One region of the Massilia forsythiae genome, then DNA from elsewhere that is predicted to be linked to it. Evidence: predicted binding sites of a transcription regulator. Region 1 holds the regulator's gene; the other holds the start of a gene.

Region 1 (5,536 bases):
CTGCTGCTGCTGTCGCTGTCGACCCTGGTGGCCTACGGCACTGCCTTTTCCCTGATGGGCGTGTCGTATGCACTGGTGCTCGCCGCCGTGGCGGCGGTGCTGGAATTCATCCCCTTCGTGGGACCGCTCGTCGCGCTGGTCGGCAGCGTCGCCATCGCGGCGGTGACCGGCTTCGACAGTCTGCTGTTGCTGTCCGGCTTCATCGTCGGCTACCGCGTGTTCCAGGATTACGTGCTGAATCCCTACCTGATGAGCGAGGGCGTCGAGGTCTCGCCGCTGCTGGTCATCGTCGGTTTGCTGGTCGGGGATGAGATCGGCGGCGTCGCCGGGATTTTCCTGTCGGTGCCCTTGATGGCGGCGGTCAAGATCATCGTCGGACATGCGTGGGCGGCGCACCGCGCGTCGGCCAGGGGGCTTGGACCGGGAAGCACATCGGTGGACGTCGGGGAGCAGCACGCGATGCCGGCTGAGACGCGGGTTGTCGAACGAAAGGGTTAGATGACTGCGTCAGGCAGCATGATCGGGAGGATTACAGAAATGTGCGTCAGGACGGCTGGAGTTGCCCCGAAGCAGACCGTGGCCATTTCAATCTTGGCGATACTTACCCGATAAATCATGAGCGCCATTTGCTGATGTCAGTTTGAATAACTGCGAAGGTCTCAGGATGAAGAAGGAAGGAATATAGTTTCCCGCAACCTGACATCGGCTCGGACTTGTCCGGTGACGTCCAATAGGCCACTACTAGAACCGTTGGCACTCCATCCAGAGCCTGGTGCAGGAAACTTCTGTCTTGATCGGAAAAGCGCGCGCGATCAACGAAGCTCTTCGGTTGTGTGAAAACGTCACTCGCGCAGTTTGCCCAGCCGATTACTTCAGCATGCAAGGGATGGTCTACCGTAGCAAGTGCGGTTTTCGCAACTGATTCACTTACGTTGCTTGTAACGTGCATCTAGCTTATCTCCATGCTCTTGCAATAATTGCCGCAGGGGCGTTTCCGCTCCAATTGGTGAAGGTCTGTTTAGGGTCATAGCAGACATCGAAATAAATTCAGTATAAAAACTGTTACCATCTGAGCAACAAGAAAAATTCGTCAAGCGCGTTCTATCGAATGCAACTCGATGACGTGGCAAAAAGCGGGAGAAATACCACAGCAGCTGGTATTTGTGGCAAGCATCCACCAGGCTGTACATGGCTGTTCGCTCATCACCGGTTCTGGAAAGCTATAATTCCCGGTGTTTACGCTCCTCGAGCTCCCCCAACGTCCACCGAGCGCCCGCCATGACCCACGCCGCCTCCCCTGCCGAACGCTCGCCCGTCCAGACGGACACGCCGTTGAATGTCGGTGCGCTGAAGGTCAGTTGCGCCAACTGCAGCATGCACCAGCTGTGCCTGCCCATGGGCCTGGAAGACGCCGACATCGACCGCCTCGACAAGATCATCGGCCGCCGTCGCCGGCTGGCGCGCGACGAACATCTGTACAAGGCAGGCGACCCGTTCCGCAGCCTGTACGCGGTGCGTTTCGGCCACTTCAAGACCTACCAGATCAACGCCGCCGGCGAGGCGCAGATCACCGGCTTCCAGATGGCCGGCGAGCTGCTGGGCATGGACGCCATCAGCGGCGACCGCCACCATTGCGACGCGGTGGCGCTGGAAGACAGCGAAGTCTGCGAGATCCCGTTCGCCAACCTGGAAGAGATGTTCGGCCAGGTGCCGGCCCTGCTGCGCCACTTCCACCGCATGATGAGCCAGGAAATCACGCGCGAGCAGAACGTGATGCTCTTGCTCGGGAACATGCGCGCCGAGCAGCGCTTCGCCGTGTTCCTGGTGAACCTGGGGGCGCGCTACGCCACGCGCGGCTATTCGGCGACCCGCTTTCAATTGCGGATGTCGCGCGAGGACATCGGCAATTACCTCGGGCTGACCATCGAGAGCATCAGCCGGCTGCTGTCGCGCTTCAGGAAGATGGGACTGCTACAGGTGGACAAGCGCGAAGTCACCTTGCTGGAACCGGCGCGCCTGAAGGCGATGGCGGCCGGCACCGAGCAATGCAGTCCGATGGCCTAGGGTTTAGGGCCTAGCGCGCGTACTGGCACGACTTCACCACGTTCGGCGCCGGATCGCCGAAGGTCGCATTGTTGCAGGCGATGGAACCGGTCGCGGTCTTCGTGACGTACGCGTTGTTGGCGCCGTAGCGCACCTGCGTCGTGCCGGAGAAGCGGCAGACGCCGTTTTCGCTGGCGCAGGTGGTCCAGGTCACAGTCGGCGTGGTGGTCACGGCCGCGACCGCTTCATAGGCGCCGATATCGATGCTGCCCGACACCGTGCGCGTTTCGCTGGAAGCGGCGTGCACGTACTGCGCCGTCGGCGCCAGGGCGAAGCCGCTGGCCGACAAGCCGGGGGCGGAGCCGGCGTCGACGATCAGCGCGCTGGCGATCGGGTGCAGGTCGTAGGCGATGCGGTTGACGAACCCGGGGGCGATGGAGCGGTAGTTGGTCCGGTCCAGCGAACCGGATTGGCTGCTCATCGTGCCGATGCCTGCAAAGATGTTGTTTTGCAGCAGCACCGGCTTGGTCACGCCGGAACCGGGCATGACGAAGGTACCGCCGGACGTGTCGTCGTTCAGGAAGGTGTTGTTGACCACATACAGGTCCTGGCCCGGATTCGTGACGCCCTCCTCGCCGTAGGCGAGCATGGTTTGATTGGCGCTGCCGGCCGGTTGCTCGATCACGTTGCCGATGACGTACGACGTGCCCGCATTCGGCAAGTCGATTTCATAGGATGGCTTGCCGCTGGCCGTGGTGCCGGTCTGACCGTCGGGCGTACTGGAAAAGCGGTTGTAGACGATGGTATTCAGGATCGCGCGCGATTTCAGGTCATGGCCGCCATTCGCATCGTGCGAATAATTGGCGCGGAATGTCAGGCTTGCCACATTGCCGATATAGACATTATGCGTATAACCGGTGCCATTACCGTTATGGCCGAAGTCCGTGGTCTCGATGAGAATATTGCTGGCGGTATTCGCACCGGCCAGGATGCCGTTTTCATTATCGTGAATGAAGCTGCCGCGCAGGGTGAAATTGGTGCCTTCCAGGCGCAGCGCGGCGCCATTCTGGTCCGGCACCTTGGCGCCGAACATCTCGACGTTTTCGATAACCACATTGTTTCCGATGACGACCCAGGTGCCCTTGCCCTGGGCGTTGGCACCCGCGGCGTCGATGCGTGCGCGGCCGTTGACGCCGCGAATCGTCAGGTTGTTCTTGCCGATGGCGCAGACATCGCCGGAATACGTCATGCCGCCGGCGATTTCGATGGTATCGCCCGCCGCGGCGCGGGCAATGGCGGCGCATGGTGCGGCATAGGTCTTGCCGGGTCCGACAGACAGGGTGCTCGCAAAGGATGGCAAGGCGAAGGAAGATGCCAGAATGGCACTCAGGACACGCAGATTCGAGATGGGCATTGTGTGATTGAATAGACTATTAAATAGAGTAAATAACAGTTTCACTGGAAAATGTATTTATCAATCTAAAGTAATTTAATCTAAACAGATGTAACCACATGTAAGCATTCAAAATGACCCAATGATCAATTATGCATGTTTATTTATTATCGGGAATTCTTATTGTCATTTTCAGATAACAGGCTTTATACGAATCATTAAATCTTTTTCCATCAGCACACATCTGATGACGATTCCGCTATGGTGCTCGTGCCATTGCTCGCGCAAGGCCGTAAATCCGGCGCGGCGATAGAAAGGCGTCCCGTTCAACGACGCCGACAGGAACAGACGCGCCAGGCCGGCCTCGCGCGCCATCGCTTCCAGCGCGTCCAGCAGGGCGCGGCCGATGCCGCCGCCCTGGCAGTCGGGGTCGACGAACAAGGCATCGACTTCGCCGGTCTCCAGGTCGAGCGCGCCGAAGCCGGCCAGGCGCTCGCCGCGCCGCATCAGCAGCACGCTGCCGGCAAGCGTCAATTGCGCCAGGCTCGGCGGCGGCGACGCCGCGCTCCAGGCGGCGATCACGGCGGACGGATAGTGCGTGGCGCAACTGATGCGGACCGCGCGCGTGCGCAGGTCCCACAAGGCATCGAGATCGGCGCCGGTCGCGGTGCGCTGGCTGAGCATGACAATCTCCCGCAACGGTTTGCATGACATGCAGCGCCGCCGCGTCGGCGGCAGCCGGCACCCTGCCAGCTTACGACCTCTTCTGCACCGCGATCCAGCGGTCGACGACTTCCCCCAGCACATCCAGCGGCACCGAACCGTTGCGCAGCACCACGTCGTGGAAGGCCGGCAGCGAGAACCTGTCGCCCAGTTCGCGCTGTGCTTTCGCGCGCAGGTCGACGATGCGCAGCATGCCGATCATGTAGGCGTTGGCCTGCCCCGGCCAGGCCACGTAGCGCTCGACCTCCTGCGCGCCGATGCCATAGTCGATCGCTTGCTGGCGGGTCCAGCCCTTGGTGTGCAGGCCGGTGTCGACCACCAGGCGGCGCGCGCGGAACAGTTCGGAGCCGAGCGCGCCCAGCAAACCGGGCACGTCGCCCGCGTACCAGTTCTGTTCCACCGCCAGACGCTCGGCATACAGCGCCCAGCCTTCGCTGTGGGCGCTGCCGCCGCCGAAGATGCGCTGGGCGCGGAACTTCGGCAGGCTGGTCTGTTCCTGCTGGATCGCCAGCTGGAAGTGGTGACCCGGCACCGCCTCGTGGTAGGACAGGCTGCGCATGCGGATCATGTCGAAGGTCGGGCCGCGCATCGGCACCCAGAAGATGCCGGGACGGCTGCCGTCCGGCGCCGGCAGCGAGTAATGGGCGGCGGCCGAGGCTTCGGTCAGCGGCGGCTCGCGCCGTACCTCGATCGGCGCGCGCGGCTTCAGGTTGAAGACGGCGTCGCTGCGGCGCTCGGCGTCCTTGACCATCGCCGCGTACTGCTGCAGCAGCACCGGGCGCGGGTCGCCTTCTCCTTTCGGCTGGAAACTCGCGTCCAGCTGTTTCATGCGCTCCTCGACGCTGCCGCCGGCGTAGCCGAGCGCGCGCAGGTGGCGGTCCATCTCGCCTTCGATGCGCGCCACCTCGCGCAGGCCGATGGCATGGATCTCGGCGGCCGTGAGGGTGGTCGACGTGTAGGTCCTGAGCGCCTGCTGGTAGGCCGCGGCGCCGTCCGGAAGGCGCGAGATGCCGGCCGCGTCGGAGGTCGCCGGATGCAGTTCGGCCATGAAGGCTTGCACGCGGCGGTAGGCCGGGATGATCCTGGCATCGACGATGCGGGTGGCGTCGGCGACGGCGCGCTCGCGCGCCTGCGGCGCCAGGTCGGCCAGTTTTTCGCTGCGCTGGGCCAGCGAAGTGACCAGCACGTTGTTGGCGGCGTCGGGCTTGAGGAAGATGTCGACCTGGGCCTGGGCGCGCTCCAGGATGAAGCGCGGCGGAATCAAGCCGCGCTTTGTAGCGGCGCGGGCGCGCGCCAGCGCTTCGTCGATGCGGGCGCCGACCTGGTCGAGGCGCGCCAGGTAGCTGTCGACGTCGCCCGCACGGCGCAGCGGGTGGG
Region 2 (5,536 bases), 2.3 Mb from region 1:
GAAGCCGGGGGACGAGCCCACCGTCATCCAGCCGGCGTCCAGGCTGACCCACAGCACCAGCACGGCGATGCCGGTGGCCATGGCGGTCAGTGCCGCGCGCAGTGCCGGGCGCGCCGTCCCGAGTTCGTGATAGTGCCGCCAGAACAGCGCCAGCAGCAGCGCCACCAGCCCGACCTTGACGGGATACAGCCAGCGCAGCGCGGCCGGCGCCACGCCCAGCCGCTCCAGCGCGTCGGCGATGACGATGAACAGCATGTAGGCCGCGAACGGCAGGATGCGCAGCCAGGCGGCGCGGTTGAGCATCGGCGCCTCGGCCGGTACACCGGCGGCGCCGGCAGGCGCGGCGGCCGATGACGATGCAGCCTGGCGGCGGTCTTGCGCGCGGTTCCGTTCGTCCTGCTGCTCGGTGTTGTGCTCGGTCATGTGCTCGCTAGTTTGGCCTGATCGGCAGGCGCCGGCCTGCATTCATTGCACGTGGCGCGCTCGTCACTCGCCCCTGGCGCGCGCTTCCAGCTTTTCCCAGCGTTCCAGCGCGTCAAGCAGCAATTCGTCGATTTCGGCATAGCGCGCATTGATCCTGCGCGCATCGGCCGGATTGGTCTTGTAGAAATCGGGACCGTTCAGCAGCGCGCTGATCGCCGACTGCTCGTCCTCGAGGCTGGCGATCTGCTGCGGCAATTCCTCCAGCTCGCGCTGGTCCTTGTAGCTGAGCTTGACCTTCTTCGCCGGCGCGGCCTGGACTGCGGGCGCGGCCTCGGCCGGCCTGGCCGCGGGCGCACCCGCCTTCGCGGCCGGCGCGGCGACCTGCACAGGCGCGCTCGACTTCACGCGTTCCCAATCGCTGTAGCCGCCGACGAATTCGCGCCAGCGGGCCTGCCCTTCGGACACGATCACTTCGGTCACCACGTTGTCCAGGAAGGTGCGGTCGTGGCTGACCAGGAACACGGTGCCGTCGTACTCGGTCAGCAGCTCTTCCAGCAATTCCAGCGTGTCGATGTCGAGGTCGTTGGTCGGTTCGTCCAGCACCAGGCAGTTGGCCGGCTTGGCGAACAGGCGCGCCAGCAACAGGCGGTTGCGCTCGCCGCCGGAGAGCGATTTCACCGGCGAACGCGCGCGTTCCGGCGCGAACAGGAAATCGCCCAGGTAGCTCATCACGTGCTTGCGCTGGCCGTTGACCTCGACCCAGTCGCTGCCCGGAGAAATGGTGTCGGCCAGCGTGGCTTCCTCGTTCAGCTGGGCGCGCATCTGGTCGAAGTAGGCCACGTTCAATTTGGTGCCCAGCTTGACCTTGCCGCTGTCGGCGGTCTCTTCGCCCAGGACGATTTTCAGCAGCGTCGTCTTGCCGGCGCCGTTGGGGCCGATCAGGCCGACCTTGTCGCCGCGCAGCACGGTACCGGTGAAGTCCTTGATGATGGCTTTCTCGCCATAGCTCTTGGAAACGTTTTCCAGTTCCGCCACGATCTTGCCGGAACGTTCGCCGGTGCCGATGTCGAGTCGCACCTGTCCCTGCTGGTCGCGCCGCGCCGAGCGCTCCAGGCGCAGGGCTTCCAGGCGCCGCACGCGGCCCTCGTCGCGGGTGCGACGTGCCTGCACGCCCTTGCGGATCCAGACCTCTTCCTGGGCCAGCACCTTGTCGAATTTGGCGTTCTCGATTTCCTCGTTGGCCAGCAGTTCGCGCTTGCGCTCCTGGTACTTGCTGAAGTTGCCGGGGAAGGACAGCAGACGGCCGCGGTCGAGCTCGATGATGCGGGTGGCCACGTTGTCGAGGAAGCGGCGGTCGTGGGTGATGAACAGCACCGAGCCGCGGAATTCGCGCAGCAAGCCTTCCAGCCACTGGATCGAGGTGAAGTCGAGGTGGTTGGTCGGCTCGTCCAGCAGCAGCACGTCGGGGCCGGACACCAGCGCCACGGCCAGCGCCACGCGCTTCTGCATGCCGCCCGACAGCGTGCCCATGCGCGCCTCGCCGTTCAGTCCCAGGCGATCCAGCGTGGTGTCGACCTTGTTGCCGAGGTTCCAGGCATCGGTGGCGTCGAGCTTGACCTGCAGTTCGTGCATGCGCTCCATCAGCGCGTCGTCGTTGCCCTGGCCGAACTGGCCGGTCAGCGCCTCGTACTCGGCCAGCATCGATTGCTGTTCGCCCATGCCGGCGGCGACCGCGTCGAACACGCTCGTCTCCGGGTCGAACACCGGCTCCTGCTCGACGTAGGCGATGATGATGCCCTGCTGCATGACCAGCAGCCCGTCGTCCAGGCGCGAACGGCCGGAGATGATTTTCAGCAGCGACGACTTGCCGGTGCCGTTGCGGCCGATGAGGCCGACGCGTTCGCCGGCCTCCAGGGAAAAGTCGGCGTGGTCGAGCAGTGCGACATGGCCGAAAGCCAATTGCGCAGATGTAAGGGAGATGACAGCCATGATCGTGAGCAGCGCCGCGCGCCGGTCGGCGGGCGGACAAAAGGGTCGATGAAGCGGGCATTGTACCGACTGGCACGACAACACTGCCAGTGCGTGCCGGAAAAGGCGGGAGAAAAACGGGGGATGGTATCGCCAGCAGGAATCGAACCTGCATCTAAGTCTTAGGAGGACCTTGTACTATCCATTGTACGATGGCGACACACCCTGTTGCAGCCGGCTATTCTACCCGATGGCCGGCGCTACCACAATCGTCCGCCAATGGCATCGTTCCTGCCCATGTGTGCATCCTGCAGCACGACACATTTTCTTTTTCGCGACGCTGGAAAACGATCCATATTCCGGCCGAATGATTTTATCCATTTTCTTTTTTCTTTTTGTATTCTCTAAGAAACTCTGCGCGTTCTTTTTTAAAAAGATTCATTTATTACAGAATGTAATTTAAGCCCTCCTTTTATTACAGAATGTAATGTAACAAGTTGTTGCGCGCTGCACAAATGCTCGGAATCCACATGTTATATTTTGCCCCGATGAATTCCCGGAGAAGGAATCGTCGTGCTGCGCCGTTTCGGTGCATTTCCCGGTTGATGCAACTTAAATCATGTGAAATGCACTGAAATGGATCGACCCAAGCCGTCAGCAAACTGATGTAATTTTCGTGTTTCCATTTTTTCCCATTGCTCGAAAACGATGGGTGCATGCCGATTCATATTCATAATTGTTTGCGAGGCCACATGAATACACAAACCCTAAAATACGATGTGCCGGCAGGTATCGTCGTATTTCTCGTCGCCCTGCCTTTATGCCTCGGCATTGCCCTGGCATCGGGCGCGCCTTTGTTTTCGGGCGTTATTTCCGGCATTATCGGCGGCATCGTGGTCGGCATGGCCAGCGGCTCGCAGACCAGCGTTAGCGGCCCCGCGGCCGGCCTGGCGGCGGTGGTGCTGGCGTCGATCACCAAGCTCGGCGCCTTCGACATCCTGCTGGTGGCCGTCCTCATCGCCGGCTTCCTGCAACTGGCCATGGGCCTGATGCGCGCCGGCTTCATCGCCAACTACGTGCCGTCGAACGTCATCAAGGGCTTGCTGGCGGCGATCGGCATCCTGCTGATCCTCAAGCAGATCCCGCATGCCATCGGCTACGACAGCAACGGCGACGACGCTTCCTTCGCGCAGGCCAACGGCGAAAACACCTTTTCCGTGATCGCCAACGCGTTCTCGATGATCACGCCGGGCGCGGTGGTCATCACCGCCGCCTCGCTGCTGGTGCTGCTGTACTGGGACCGCACCCCGCTGAAAAACGTCAAGCTGCTGCCGGCGCCCCTGTTCGTGGTCGCCATGGGCATCCTGCTGAACCTGGCGTTCAACAATTTCTTCCCGGCGCTGCAGATCGAACCGGCGCACCTGGTCGACATCCCGCCGATCGATACCAACAATCTCGGCGCCTACGTGCAGCTGCCGGACCTGGCCCATCTCGCCAATCCGGACGTCTGGATGGTCGGCTTCACCATCGCCATCGTGGCGTCGCTGGAAACGCTGCTGAACATCGAAGCGGTCGACAAGATCGATCCGCACAAGCGCGAAACGCCGCCCAACCGCGAGCTGCTGGCGCAAGGCGTGGGCAACATCTGCGCCGGCTTCCTGGGCGGCCTGCCGGTCACCTCGGTGATCGTGCGCAGCTCGGTCAATATCCAGAACGACAACCGCACCAAGGTCTCCGCGGTCCTGCACGGCATCCTGCTGCTGGTCAGCGTGGTGGCACTGAGCCCCTTGATCAACATGATTCCGCTGTCGGCCCTGGCCGCGATCCTGATCGTCACCGGCTACAAGCTGACCAAGACCTCGCTGTTCCGCGACATGTACCTGAAAGGCTGGTCGCAATTCGCGCCCTTCATCATCACCATCCTGGCGATCGTGTTCACCGACCTGTTGAAGGGCGTGCTGATCGGCCTGGCCGCCAGCCTGTTCTTCCTGTTGCGCAGCAACTTCCGCAATCCGTTCTCGATCGAGCAATACCGCCTGCACATCGGCGACGTCATCAAGATGGAGTTGCCGAACCAGGTCTCGTTCCTGAACAAGGCCACCATCAAGACCGCCCTGTGGGAAGTGCCGGACGGCGCCAAGGTGCTGATCGACGCCAGCAACGCCGACTACATCGACAACGACGTGCTGGAAACGATCGAGGATTTCCGCGTCAGCGCCGCCGAACGCAACGTGCGCCTGAACGTGATCGGCCTGCGCGACAAGTACCAGATGCAGGACCCGATCCAGTTCGTGCCCGCCCTCGACAAGGAAACGCAGAACAAGCTGCGCCCTGCGGAAATCCTGCAACTGCTGCGCGACGGTAACGAACGCTTCCGCAGCGGACGCTGGACCAAGAAGTACTACGAACAGCAGGTGGATGCGACCGCCACCGGCCAGCACCCGATGGCCGTCGTGGTCAACTGCATCGACTCGCGCACTTCGCCGGAAATCATCTTCGACGCCGGCCTGGGCGACCTGCTGACGATCCGCATCGCCGGCAACGTGATCAGCCGCGAGATCATCGGCAGCCTGGAGATCGCGCACAAGCTGGGCGCCAAGCTGATCGTGGTGAAGGGCCACTCCAGCTGCGGCGCCGTCGGCCTGGCGCTGCAGGACGAGCATGCCCACAGCGTCGAGGCGATCACCGGCAAGATCCGGCGCGCGGTGGCGCAGTGCGGCTGCGGCAGTGCGCACGGCGCCGCGCCCGACAAGGCGGCGCTGGAACGGGTGACGCGCCAGAACATCCAGAACTCGCTGGCCGACATCATCGACGGCAGCGAATTCCTGCGCGGCTGCGTCGCGCGCGGCGAGATGGGCCTGGTCGGCGCCTACCACGACATCGCCGCCAGGACGGTCGATTTCGGCACCCCGGTCACGGGCGCCGACATCGCACGCCGCCATCCGTCGGCGGCCGGCGCGGCGGCCTGATGCCTTGACGGCGCGCGCGCCCCGCGCGGCTCAGGCCGGCAAGCGGCGCGCCGCCACGGTCTGGCGCAGCACGGCGGCGCGCGCCGCATCCAGCGCCGCGGACAGCGCTTGCGGCGTGCTCTCGTCCACAGCGTTCGACGCAGCATCGGCCGCTGCAGCCTTCATCTCCACGGTGC

What was found. The regulator FNR, encoded in region 1, switches genes on or off when oxygen is low (the NO sensors DNR and NnrR bind a similar motif). The targets are predictions, from matches to a motif close to TTGATNNNNATCAA.
Region 2: HH212_RS01035 (bifunctional SulP family inorganic anion transporter/carbonic anhydrase) is a predicted target of FNR. The motif match lies at 2,994-3,007, and genes of this name have one in related genera.

The regions. Positions count from the first base shown of each region.
Region 1 is NZ_CP051685.1:4,146,720-4,152,255, reverse strand. Features, by position in the region: gene HH212_RS17665 (AI-2E family transporter) at 1-498, shown strand, start outside; gene HH212_RS17660 (hypothetical protein) at 924-1,190, opposite strand; gene fnr (fumarate/nitrate reduction transcriptional regulator Fnr) at 1,279-2,064, shown strand; gene HH212_RS17650 (right-handed parallel beta-helix repeat-containing protein) at 2,075-3,457, opposite strand; gene HH212_RS17645 (GNAT family N-acetyltransferase) at 3,629-4,120, opposite strand; gene HH212_RS17640 (DUF885 domain-containing protein) at 4,191-5,536, opposite strand, start outside.
Region 2 is NZ_CP051685.1:226,813-232,348, forward strand. Features, by position in the region: gene HH212_RS01020 (CAAX prenyl protease-related protein) at 1-423, opposite strand, end outside; gene HH212_RS01025 (ATP-binding cassette domain-containing protein) at 487-2,412, opposite strand; tRNA gene HH212_RS01030 (tRNA-Arg) at 2,537-2,611, opposite strand; gene HH212_RS01035 (bifunctional SulP family inorganic anion transporter/carbonic anhydrase) at 3,144-5,360, shown strand; gene HH212_RS01040 (response regulator) at 5,391-5,536, opposite strand, start outside.